Regions from separate parts of the Bacillus sp. FDAARGOS_235 genome, predicted to be linked through region 2. Evidence: a T-box and tRNA genes for the amino acid it is inferred to sense, from the RefSeq annotation. Region 2 holds a T-box; the other holds one or more tRNA genes.
The links. A T-box is a leader RNA that pairs with one kind of tRNA and senses whether it is charged. The one in region 2 lies ahead of serS (serine--tRNA ligase), so its partner is inferred to be a tRNA-Ser.

Region 1 (6,284 bases), 590 kb from region 2:
TGGTTCTCCCCGAAATAGCTTTAGGGCTAGCCTTAAGTGTAAGAGTCTTGGAGGTAGAGCACTGATTGAACTAGGGGTCCTCATCGGATTACCGAATTCAGTCAAACTCCGAATGCCAATGACTTATCCTTAGGAGTCAGACTGCGAGTGATAAGATCCGTAGTCAAGAGGGAAACAGCCCAGATCGCCAGCTAAGGTCCCAAAGTGTGTATTAAGTGGAAAAGGATGTGGAGTTGCTTAGACAACTAGGATGTTGGCTTAGAAGCAGCCACCATTTAAAGAGTGCGTAATAGCTCACTAGTCGAGTGACTCTGCGCCGAAAATGTACCGGGGCTAAATACACCACCGAAGCTGCGAATTGATACCAATGGTATCAGTGGTAGGGGAGCGTTCTAAGTGCAGTGAAGTCAGACCGGAAGGACTGGTGGAGCGCTTAGAAGTGAGAATGCCGGTATGAGTAGCGAAAGACGGGTGAGAATCCCGTCCACCGAATGCCTAAGGTTTCCTGAGGAAGGCTCGTCCGCTCAGGGTTAGTCAGGACCTAAGCCGAGGCCGACAGGCGTAGGCGATGGACAACAGGTTGATATTCCTGTACCACCTCTTTATCGTTTGAGCAATGGAGGGACGCAGAAGGATAGAAGAAGCGTGCGATTGGTTGTGCACGTCCAAGCAGTTAGGCTGATAAGTAGGTAAATCCGCTTATCGTGAAGGCTGAGCTGTGATGGGGAAGCTCCTTATGGAGCGAAGTCTTTGATTCCCCGCTGCCAAGAAAAGCTTCTAGCGAGATAAAAGGTGCCTGTACCGCAAACCGACACAGGTAGGCGAGGAGAGAATCCTAAGGTGTGCGAGAGAACTCTGGTTAAGGAACTCGGCAAAATGACCCCGTAACTTCGGGAGAAGGGGTGCTTTCTTAACGGAAAGCCGCAGTGAATAGGCCCAAGCGACTGTTTAGCAAAAACACAGGTCTCTGCGAAGCCGTAAGGCGAAGTATAGGGGCTGACACCTGCCCGGTGCTGGAAGGTTAAGGAGAGGGGTTAGCGTAAGCGAAGCTCTGAACTGAAGCCCCAGTAAACGGCGGCCGTAACTATAACGGTCCTAAGGTAGCGAAATTCCTTGTCGGGTAAGTTCCGACCCGCACGAAAGGTGTAACGATTTGGGCACTGTCTCAACCAGAGACTCGGTGAAATTATAGTACCTGTGAAGATGCAGGTTACCCGCGACAGGACGGAAAGACCCCGTGGAGCTTTACTGTAGCCTGATATTGAATTTTGGTACAGTTTGTACAGGATAGGCGGGAGCCATTGAAACCGGAGCGCTAGCTTCGGTGGAGGCGCTGGTGGGATACCGCCCTGACTGTATTGAAATTCTAACCTACGGGTCTTATCGACCCGGGAGACAGTGTCAGGTGGGCAGTTTGACTGGGGCGGTCGCCTCCTAAAGTGTAACGGAGGCGCCCAAAGGTTCCCTCAGAATGGTTGGAAATCATTCGTAGAGTGCAAAGGCATAAGGGAGCTTGACTGCGAGACCTACAAGTCGAGCAGGGACGAAAGTCGGGCTTAGTGATCCGGTGGTTCCGCATGGAAGGGCCATCGCTCAACGGATAAAAGCTACCCCGGGGATAACAGGCTTATCTCCCCCAAGAGTCCACATCGACGGGGAGGTTTGGCACCTCGATGTCGGCTCATCGCATCCTGGGGCTGTAGTCGGTCCCAAGGGTTGGGCTGTTCGCCCATTAAAGCGGTACGCGAGCTGGGTTCAGAACGTCGTGAGACAGTTCGGTCCCTATCCGTCGTGGGCGTAGGAAATTTGAGAGGAGCTGTCCTTAGTACGAGAGGACCGGGATGGACGCACCGCTGGTGTACCAGTTGTTCTGCCAAGGGCATAGCTGGGTAGCTATGTGCGGAAGGGATAAGTGCTGAAAGCATCTAAGCATGAAGCCCCCCTCAAGATGAGATTTCCCATAGCGTAAGCTAGTAAGATCCCTGAAAGATGATCAGGTTGATAGGTTCGAGGTGGAAGCATGGTGACATGTGGAGCTGACGAATACTAATAGATCGAGGACTTAACCATATAATATGAAGCAATGTTATCTAGTTTTGAAAGAATATAAAAAACTTGTTGACTTTAAAAGTTAAATAAGTTACAATAATTCTTGTCTTAAATGAATACAGTCTGGTAATGATGGCAGAGAGGTCACACCCGTTCCCATACCGAACACGGAAGTTAAGCTCTCTAGCGCCGATGGTAGTTGGGACCTTGTCCCTGTGAGAGTAGGACGTTGCCAGGCAAATGGAGGATTAGCTCAGCTGGGAGAGCACCTGCCTTACAAGCAGGGGGTCGGCGGTTCGATCCCGTCATCCTCCACCATTTAGCCGACTTAGCTCAATTGGTAGAGCAACTGACTTGTAATCAGTAGGTTGGGGGTTCAAGTCCTCTAGTCGGCACCAGTAACTATGGCGGTTGTGGCGAAGTGGTTAACGCACCGGATTGTGGCTCCGGCATTCGTGGGTTCGATTCCCATCAGTCGCCCCATTTTTTCTTAAATAAATTAATATGCGGGTGTGGCGGAATTGGCAGACGCACCAGACTTAGGATCTGGCGCCTTTGGCGTGGGGGTTCGACTCCCTTCACCCGCACTTTTAATAAAATATCTCATAACATGTCTTGCGGAAGTAGTTCAGTGGTAGAATACAACCTTGCCAAGGTTGGGGTCGCGGGTTCGAATCCCGTCTTCCGCTCCAATTTTCAATATGACATGCCGGGGTGGCGGAACAGGCAGACGCACAGGACTTAAAATCCTGCGGTGGGTGACCACCGTGCGGGTTCGACCCCCGCCCTCGGCACCATATGCGCCCGTAGCTCAATTGGATAGAGCGTTTGACTACGGATCAAGAGGTTAGGGGTTCGACTCCTCTCGGGCGCGCTTTTATTAACGGGAAGTGGCTCAGCTTGGTAGAGCACCTGGTTTGGGACCAGGGGGTCGCAGGTTCAAATCCTGTCTTCCCGATATTCCCAAAAACATGGGGCCTTAGCTCAGCTGGGAGAGCGCCTGCCTTGCACGCAGGAGGTCAGCGGTTCGATCCCGCTAGGCTCCACTTATTTTTATATTACTTATGGCGGTGTAGCTCAGCTGGCTAGAGCGTACGGTTCATACCCGTGAGGTCGGGGGTTCGATCCCCTCCGCCGCTACCATAAGGACCTTTAGCTCAGCTGGTTAGAGCAGACGGCTCATAACCGTCCGGTCGTAGGTTCGAGTCCTACAAGGTCCACCACTCAAAGTTTATATCTCGGAGGTATACCCAAGTTCGGCTGAAGGGATCGGTCTTGAAAACCGACAGGCGGCGAGAGTCGCGCGGGGGTTCGAATCCCTCTACCTCCTCCATTTTTTCTAAATTAAATATTTTATCATCGCGGGGTGGAGCAGCACGGTAGCTCGTCGGGCTCATAACCCGAAGGTCGCAGGTTCAAATCCTGTCCCCGCAACCAAATGGTCCCGTGGTGTAGTGGTTAACATGCCTGCCTGTCACGCAGGAGATCGCCGGTTCGACCCCGGTCGGGACCGCCATTTTTTTACATAAAGGCTCGGTAGCTCAGTCGGTAGAGCAGAGGACTGAAAATCCTCGTGTCGGCGGTTCGATTCCGTCCCGAGCCACCATTTTGAAATCGCAAGCCGGCTTAGCTCAATTGGTAGAGCAACTGACTTGTAATCAGTAGGTTGGGGGTTCAAGTCCTCTAGCCGGCACCACTTTCAAAATGAGCCATTAGCTCAGTTGGTAGAGCATCTGACTTTTAATCAGAGGGTCGAAGGTTCGAATCCTTCATGGCTCACCATTTACAATTTAATGCGGGTGTAGTTTAGTGGTAAAACAAGAGCCTTCCAAGCTCTGGTCGAGAGTTCGATTCTCTTCACCCGCTTTTCAATTATGGGCCTATAGCTCAGCTGGTTAGAGCGCACGCCTGATAAGCGTGAGGTCGATGGTTCGAGTCCATTTAGGCCCACCATAATTGTTCCGCAGTAGCTCAGTGGTAGAGCTATCGGCTGTTAACCGATCGGTCGTAGGTTCGAGTCCTACCTGCGGAGCCATATTATAGAGAAGTACCCAAGTGGCTCAAGGGGCTCCCCTGCTAAGGGAGTAGATCGCGAACGCGGTGCGAGGGTTCGAATCCCTTCTTCTCTGCCAGAATTGGCCCGTTGGTCAAGTGGTTAAGACACCGCCCTTTCACGGCGGTAACACGGGTTCGAATCCCGTACGGGTCATACTAAAAGAGATAGCATAATCTGCTATCTCTTTTTTGTTGTGTAAAAGTGGGCTTTGGATAGTCTGCTTTTTTTTATGGATTTCTTGTATACTTTTTTCTATTTGAATCGTCTAACTAATAGAAAGGAGAGAGCGATGGAGTATGAAAAAATCATTATAGAAACATCTAAAAGCATTTATAGGTATTTACTTAAAATTGGAGTACCACCAGTAGAAGCAGAAGATATCGTTCAAGACACGATACATAAGGCATTAGTATCTATACCGAATATGAAAATTACGTATATAAAAACATGGTTATTTCAAGTTGCGATTAATAGGCATCGTGATCTAGCAAGAAGGCAACAGCGTATTGAACAAATCCCGATTGAATCTGTTCAATTAATTGGAGCAAAAGGATTAGATGAACCACTTTTAAGAAAAGAGCTTCAAGTAGAAATACAAAGCATACTTGGAAAGATGAATCCAGTATATAAACATATTCTTTTATTAAAGTATGACTATGAACTCTCATATAAGGAGATAGCAACCGTATTAGAGATGAAAGAAGAGACCGTACGTGTTTCTTTGTATAGGGCTCGCAATGAGTTTAAAAAGCTGTATGGGAGGTTTGAAGATGAGCAGAGATGATTTCGATTTTGATATAGATTCAAGTAAAGTATCAAAAATGTTGAAGAAGGCGAAGCGAAGACAATTATTAAAAATTACAGTAATTTCGATTTCACTTTTTATTGTTCTATTCTTTGGTTTTATAATAGTAATTTCACAATTGAACAATAGAGCTTACTTAACTATGGATCGTGACTTAAATATGATAAGACAAATTACAAGACCTAATACGGAAAGAGGCGTAGCAATTACTTCTAACGGTTTATTTAAAAGCACAGTAGAGTATAAAACATATAAGGTTATTGAAGGGAAACCTGTTAAGTGGGAAGATGAAGTGTATGAGTATAAAGTTTGGAATACATTTCGCCGATTATCGAATGTAAATCCATTAACAATATCAGATAATGTTGTAATGGGGAATGAACGTATTAATAAGACAAGTGAATTGTATAATAATCAAACGATGGAAAGAGAGATGCAGTTTTATCTCCCATTTGCTTCATATAATCGTTATATAAATGATATAGAGAAAATAAAAGATGAAAAGAAAGTAGCTGAATTGGCTATATCTTTTGATAAACCGTATAAAGTGTCTGAAATAAAAGAGATACTTCCAGAAGGGGTGCATCCTGTTTGGTATTGGGTAGATACGTATGATGATAAAAAATCATATTCTATTGATGATATGACCGAAAGTGCTTATAATGTGTACGGTTTTAAAGCAAAACCAGGTGATATTGAATTTGGAAATGGAACGGAAAAAGATTTTCTTTTAGCAATTCAAAATGGACTGGAGCAAAAGGGAAAGTATTATGAGGAATATGAACGTATATATGACTACCTAAAAGGAAAGAAAATAAAACCAAGTGAGCAAGATGTAAAAGTTATCGGTGTTGTTGTGACGGGAACGGCTGTGGATTTACAAAAATTAAACGGTCAAAATTACGTAAAAGCTGCTGTTTTAGGGGCTACTGCGGAAAATAAATAATATATAGAAGAAGCTGTCTCCCAATAAGTAATCTACTGGAGACAGCTTTTTATGTTGTCATTATTGTCGAGTTTTGTCGGTAAGTCGATATATTGCAAAAATCGCTGATATAATTTGAGTTACGATCGATAAATTTCAATAATCGCTGATATATTTGAAGTTACGGTCGATATATTCTAATAATCGCCGATATAATTTCACTTATCGACAAAAACCATAAGAAAAACCCTTTCACAATCTAAAGAAAACGTCTCCATTGAAATGGATTCCACACCTATTCCAATAACTTTACACTCTATGTGAAAAAGTTCACAAATAGGCCATAAATTGTGAAGTAATTCACAATGATACGTGCTACAATATGAATGTAAAGAAGTTAAACAACATTAAATTAGTATTTTAATTAATTACTTAAACAATCATAAAAA
Region 2 (6,284 bases):
GCAAAAGATTCATGGCTTTGGTAACGGTGCTTACACTAGCTTGTAGCATGCTGTTACCATATAGCAATGCATCGGCTGAAACAGGAGCCGCTCTAAACATTGAAGCAGGTGCGGCAATTTTAGTAGAAGCGAATTCTGGGAAAATTTTATATCAAAAGAATGCAGATGAGTTATTATCAATTGCTAGTATGACAAAAATGATGAGTGAATATTTAGTTCATGAAGCAGTGGATAAAGGAAAACTTAAGTGGGATCAAAAGATTAAGGTTTCTGAATATGCGCATAAGATTTCACAGGATCGTTCATTATCAAATGTTCCACTAGAAAATGGTGGTTCTTATACGGTAAAAGAGTTATACGAAGCGATGGCGATTTATTCCGCTAATGGAGCAACAATTGCTCTAGGTGAAGCAGTGGCAGGAAAAGAAGTTAATTTTGTAAAAATGATGAATGATAAGGCAAAAGAGTTGGGATTGAAAAATTATAAATTTGTAAATTCTACAGGCCTAACGAACAAAGATTTAAAAGGACAGCATCCCGAAGGAACAACACCGGATGAAGAAAATAAAATGTCTGCAAGGGACGTCGCAATTTTAGCACAACATCTTATTAAGGATTATCCCAAAACATTAGATACAGCAAAAATCCCTAAAAAAGTATTCCAAGAGGGCGGAAAATACCCGATTAATATGGATAACTGGAATTGGATGTTAAAAGGTTTAGTTAAGCAATACGATGGCGTAGACGGCCTGAAAACAGGATCAACTCCAGAAGCCGGTGATTGCTTCACTGGTACGGTTGAAAGAAACGGTATGCGTTTTATTTCTGTAGTTATTAAAACAAGTTCTCATACAGCACGTTTTGATGAAACGAAGAAGTTATATGATTATGGATTTGCTAACTTTGAAATGAAGCAAATGTATAAAAAAGATTCTTCAGTAAAAGGACAAGAAACAGTAAGAGTAGAAAATGCAAAAGATAAAGATGTAGCGGTTCAAACAAAACAAGTTGTTTCACTTCCAGTGCCAAAAGGAAGTAAAGATGTTTATAAAACAGAATTTAAAGAAGCAAGTAAGGGACAAGAAGCACCTATTAAAAAGGGTGTTGCACTTGGTCAGATGGTAATTACACCAAAAGATACGAATGACCCTGGATTTTTATCTGGTAAGTCATTACAAGTAGATCTTGTAACAACATCAGCAGTGGAAGAAGCAAACTGGTTTACTCGTTCTATGCGCGGAATCGGCTCTTTCTTTAGTGGTATATGGAATAGTGCTGTTGATACAGTAAAAGGTTGGTTTTAAAAGCTCCTCATTGTAGGAGCTTTTTCTTATTCCCATTTTTCATACCTACTTTATGAAAAAGTAGTAGACAAGCATCTGATAGTTAATGGTAGAATGTAAGAGTATTCTTAATTTTCGCCTTTAACGGGGGAAAGCAATTCACCTAGGGGGGTTTTTGTACATGACAAATGTAACAGGGACAGAACGTGTAAAACGTGGAATGGCAGAAATGCAAAAAGGCGGCGTTATTATGGACGTAGTTAACGCTGAACAAGCAAGGATTGCAGAAGAAGCAGGCGCAGTTGCCGTTATGGCATTAGAGCGTGTACCAGCAGATATTCGTGCAGCAGGTGGCGTTTCTCGTATGGCAGACCCAACGATTGTTGAAGAAGTTATGGGTGCGGTGTCAATTCCGGTTATGGCAAAATGCCGTATCGGTCATCTTGTAGAAGCACGTGTATTAGAATCATTAGGGGTAGACTATATCGATGAGAGTGAAGTATTAACTCCTGCTGATGAAGTATACCATTTAAATAAACGTGATTACACAGTTCCGTTTGTATGTGGTTGCCGTGATATCGGAGAAGCTGCACGTCGTATTGCAGAAGGTGCATCTATGCTTCGTACAAAAGGTGAGCCAGGAACAGGAAACATTGTAGAGGCAGTGCGTCATATGCGCCAAGTCAATGCAGAAATCCGTCAAGTTGCAAGTCTACGTGAAGATGAGTTAATGACATATGCAAAAAATACTGGTGCTCCTTATGAAGTACTACTTGAAATTAAACGCCTTGGTCGCTTGCCAGTTGTAAACTTTGCAGCAGGTGGTGTAGCAACACCAGCAGATGCAGCGTTAATGATGCAACTTGGTGCTGATGGTGTATTTGTTGGATCTGGTATCTTCAAATCAGAGAACCCAGAGAAATTTGCACGTGCAATCGTTGAAGCGACGACTCATTATGAAGATTACGAACTAATTGCAAGCCTTTCTAAAGGATTGGGTAATGCAATGAAAGGTGTCGAAATTTCAACGTTATTACCAGAACAACGCATGCAAGAGCGTGGATGGTAATTGAAGGAGAACTTTAAAATGGTGAAAATCGGTGTACTAGGTCTTCAAGGTGCAGTTCGTGAGCATGTAAAATCAGTTGAAGCAAGTGGTGCAGAAGCTGTTGTTGTAAAGCGTATAGAGCAACTTGAAGAGATTGATGGTTTTATTTTACCAGGCGGTGAAAGTACAACAATGCGTCGTCTTATTGATAAGTATGCTTTCATGGAACCACTTCGTACATTTGCGAAGTCTGGTAAACCAATGTTTGGTACATGTGCAGGTATGATTCTTCTTGCGAAAACACTTATTGGCTATGAAGAAGCACATATTGGTGCTATGGATATTACAGTTGAACGCAATGCGTTTGGACGCCAAAAAGATAGTTTTGAAGCCGCACTTTCAATGAAAGGTGTGGGGGAAGACTTTATTGGTGTATTTATCCGTGCTCCGTATGTTGTAGATGTTGCTGATAACGTTGAAGTACTTTCTAAGCACGGCGATCGAATGGTAGCGGTAAGACAAGATCAGTTTTTAGCTGCTTCATTCCATCCGGAATTAACGGATGATCATCGTGTGACAGCATACTTTGTCGAAATGGTAAAAGAAGCTAAAATGAAAAAAGTTGTGTAAGTAACTTGCAACTTGTATAAGATTATAGTAAATTGATGGTAACAATTTTATAAAATAAGCGTGTTGATAGGAAGTAGTAACAAATGTCGTTTCTTATAGAGAGTCGATGGTTGGTGGAAATCGATAGAAACAGTTTGTGAATCCATCCTGGAATGGAATGTGGAATATCTTTATGATTAGTAAACATTCCCGGTGAAGAGCCGTTATTTCTACTTGAGAGGAAAGTAGAAATGCTTTCAACTAGGGTGGCAACGCGGGTTAACTCCCGTCCCTTTGTATAGGGACGGGAGTTTTTTGTATTTTATAAAATAAAAGGAGGAGTATATAATGCTTGATATTAAATTATTACGTACAAACTTTGAAGAAGTAAAAGCAAAATTGCAGCATAGAGGCGAAGATTTAACGGAGTTTGGTCGTTTTGAAGAGCTTGATACGAGAAGAAGAGAATTACTTGTTCAAACAGAAGAACTAAAAAGTAAACGTAACGAAGTGTCTCAACAAATTTCAGTATTAAAGCGTGAAAAGAAAGATGCAGAAGCTTTAATTTTAGAAATGCGTGAAGTTGGAGAAAAAGTAAAAGATCTTGATAATGAACTTCGTACAGTTGAAGAAGACTTAGAAAGATTAATGTTATCTATTCCAAATATTCCTCATGAATCTGCTCCAGTTGGTGAAACAGAGGATGATAATGTAGTAGCGCGTACTTGGGGAGAAGTGAAGGAATTTGCTTTTGAACCAAAACCACATTGGGATCTTGCTACAGATTTAGGAGTTTTAGATTTTGAGCGTGCTGGGAAAGTAACAGGAAGCCGCTTCGTATTTTACAAAGGTGCAGGCGCAAGATTAGAGCGTGCTTTAATTAGTTTTATGCTTGATCTTCATACTGACGAGCATGGATATGAAGAAGTGTTACCTCCGTATATGGTAAACCGTGCAAGTATGACAGGAACAGGACAACTTCCGAAGTTTGAAGAAGATGCATTCCGTATTGAAAGTGAAGATTACTTCTTAATTCCAACAGCAGAAGTACCTGTAACGAATATGCATCGTGATGAGATTTTAAATAAAGAGCAATTGCCTATAAGATATGCTGCATTTAGCTCTTGCTTCCGTTCTGAAGCAGGTTCAGCTGGTCGCGATACACGTGGTTTAATTCGCCAACATCAGTTCAATAAAGTAGAGCTTGTGAAGTTCGTAAAACCAGAAGATTCTTATGAAGAGTTAGAAAAATTAACAAATGATGCAGAACGCGTGTTACAATTATTAGAGTTGCCATATCGCGTTATGAGCATGTGCACAGGCGATTTAGGATTTACAGCAGCGAAGAAATACGATATTGAAGTATGGATTCCAAGCTATGGCACATATCGTGAAATTTCTTCTTGTAGTAATTTTGAAGCTTTCCAAGCGAGACGTGCAAATATCCGTTTCCGCCGTGAGCCAAACGGAAAACCAGAACATGTTCATACATTAAATGGATCTGGTCTTGCAATTGGACGTACGGTTGCAGCTATTTTAGAGAACTACCAACAAGAAGATGGTACAATTATAATTCCAGAAGTTCTTCGCCCTTATATGGGAGGAAAAACAGTTATTAAGTAAATTTAAACATTCATCGGTATGAGTGATTGGTAATTATGAGCGTTGTCAGTACTGTAATGTAGGAGGGGGAAAGTAAAATTTTCCTTTCCTCATAATTTATTTTAGTAGGGTTGACTAACTGTTTTTCTTTTGATATTATATTTGATGTCAATATGGAGGTATACCCAAGTCTGGCTGAAGGGATCGGTCTTGAAAACCGACAGGCGGCGAGAGTCGCGCGGGGGTTCGAATCCCTCTACCTCCTCCAGATATAATTGACAACAGCGCATATAAGTGGAGATTGGAGAACTCGTTACCAACACGTAACGAGTTTTTATTTTAAAACCAATCATAAAGTATGGTGTAAGGCGATTTTGTCCTTATTACACACTCATATTCCGATGATTATCTTCATAGATATGAAAGGAGTCAACATGGATCTTATTATACAAACGTTTCCTTTAGATGGAAAAACTTTATATTATGTACAATGTCCTGTCTGTAAGAACAATAGAATTTTAAACAGTGGTGCAAATGTATCGCGCATTATAAGCGATGATACATTCCGTAAACTTTGTGGTTGTACTTGTGATGTAAAGCAAGCTACGACAAAAGTAGAGGCGCCAAAAAAGGTTGAAAAACCAGCTGTAAAGAAAGAAGCAGCTCCAAAACGTACAGGTAAAGTATTAACGGCAGTGATTAACGGGAAAGAAATGACTGTTAAAGAGATTGCTGAAACATATGACATTAGTACAAGTACTGTTCGTCAGCGTATTAACGCTGGAAAACCTGAGAGTGAAATTATTGCTCCAACAAAGAAGAAGTAATTTAATAGGAAAACCCGTGCATATGCACGGGTTTTTTATTTTACAAGTTTACGTGTTTGTTTTAAGAAATGGCCAATTTTTTTAATGATTGGTTCGATTGAATCGCCATCTTTTAAAATATCGTATTCATTAATGTTTAATCGTAAAACAGGGCATGAATTGAAGTTGTTAATCCAGTTTTCGTAACGTCCGTGCATCTCTTTCCAATACTCAATTGGTGTTTGCTGCTCCATCGGGCGTCCGCGTTCTTGAATACGGTCTACAATATCATCGAAAGAACCTTCTAAGTAAATTAATAAGTCTGGATGAGGGAAGTAAGGAGTCATGACCATAGCATCAAATAAACCTTTGTATGTTTCATAATCAGTTTCCGTCATTGTACCTTTTTCATGATGCATCTTTGCGAAAATTCCAGTGTCTTCATAGATAGAACGGTCTTGAACAAAACCACCACCGTATTCAAAAATTCTCTTTTGTTCTTTAAATCGTTCTGCTAAGAAGTATACTTGCAAGTGGAAGCTCCAGCGTGTGAAATCGGCATAGAACTTGTCCAAATATGGATTAGAATCTACTTTTTCAAATGATGTGCGATAACCTAAAGCGTTAGCTAGTGCAGTTGTCATAGTTGATTTTCCGACACCTACTGTTCCAGCGATAGTAATTACTGCATCATTCGGTATATCATATTTTTGCCTTAAATTCATTATTATTTCGACTCCTTTAAGAGAGTATTTTGAAGGGCGGATAGGATGACGTTTAAATCATCGGGATTTTGTACAAAATCCATATCATCTCCGTTAAATTTCAACACTGGGATATCTGGATGGTCCTTTTTAAAAGTATCCATTGCTGTTTCGTAATCTTTTGTGAGCTGTAGTAAGTAATTTGGATCCATATTTTTTTCGAATTCTCTTC

Region 1: it has a tRNA-Ser gene. The T-box ahead of serS (serine--tRNA ligase) is inferred to sense a tRNA for this amino acid. The anticodon was not compared.

The regions. Positions count from the first base shown of each region.
Region 1 covers NZ_CP020437.2:3,490,476-3,496,759, forward strand. Annotated here, with positions in the region: rRNA gene A6J74_RS19945 (23S ribosomal RNA) at 1-2,070, shown strand, start outside; rRNA gene rrf (5S ribosomal RNA) at 2,172-2,287, shown strand; tRNA gene A6J74_RS19955 (tRNA-Val) at 2,292-2,367, shown strand; tRNA gene A6J74_RS19960 (tRNA-Thr) at 2,372-2,447, shown strand; tRNA gene A6J74_RS19965 (tRNA-His) at 2,457-2,532, shown strand; tRNA gene A6J74_RS19970 (tRNA-Leu) at 2,556-2,636, shown strand; tRNA gene A6J74_RS19975 (tRNA-Gly) at 2,667-2,741, shown strand; tRNA gene A6J74_RS19980 (tRNA-Leu) at 2,758-2,846, shown strand; tRNA gene A6J74_RS19985 (tRNA-Arg) at 2,850-2,923, shown strand; tRNA gene A6J74_RS19990 (tRNA-Pro) at 2,934-3,007, shown strand; tRNA gene A6J74_RS19995 (tRNA-Ala) at 3,023-3,095, shown strand; tRNA gene A6J74_RS20000 (tRNA-Met) at 3,116-3,192, shown strand; tRNA gene A6J74_RS20005 (tRNA-Ile) at 3,196-3,272, shown strand; tRNA gene A6J74_RS20010 (tRNA-Ser) at 3,290-3,382, shown strand; tRNA gene A6J74_RS20015 (tRNA-Met) at 3,410-3,486, shown strand; tRNA gene A6J74_RS20020 (tRNA-Asp) at 3,490-3,565, shown strand; tRNA gene A6J74_RS20025 (tRNA-Phe) at 3,580-3,655, shown strand; tRNA gene A6J74_RS20030 (tRNA-Thr) at 3,670-3,745, shown strand; tRNA gene A6J74_RS20035 (tRNA-Lys) at 3,756-3,831, shown strand; tRNA gene A6J74_RS20040 (tRNA-Gly) at 3,845-3,915, shown strand; tRNA gene A6J74_RS20045 (tRNA-Ile) at 3,926-4,002, shown strand; tRNA gene A6J74_RS20050 (tRNA-Asn) at 4,010-4,084, shown strand; tRNA gene A6J74_RS20055 (tRNA-Ser) at 4,091-4,181, shown strand; tRNA gene A6J74_RS20060 (tRNA-Glu) at 4,187-4,258, shown strand; gene A6J74_RS20065 (RNA polymerase sigma factor) at 4,395-4,889, shown strand; gene A6J74_RS20070 (anti sigma factor C-terminal domain-containing protein) at 4,876-5,856, shown strand.
Region 2 covers NZ_CP020437.2:2,904,459-2,910,742, reverse strand. Annotated here, with positions in the region: gene A6J74_RS16950 (serine hydrolase) at 1-1,304, shown strand, start outside; gene pdxS (pyridoxal 5'-phosphate synthase lyase subunit PdxS) at 1,465-2,352, shown strand; gene pdxT (pyridoxal 5'-phosphate synthase glutaminase subunit PdxT) at 2,371-2,961, shown strand; T-box leader at 3,016-3,237, shown strand; gene serS (serine--tRNA ligase) at 3,289-4,563, shown strand; tRNA gene A6J74_RS16930 (tRNA-Ser) at 4,718-4,810, shown strand; gene A6J74_RS16925 (sigma factor-like helix-turn-helix DNA-binding protein) at 4,977-5,369, shown strand; gene A6J74_RS16920 (deoxynucleoside kinase) at 5,405-6,073, opposite strand; gene A6J74_RS16915 (deoxynucleoside kinase) at 6,076-6,284, opposite strand, start outside.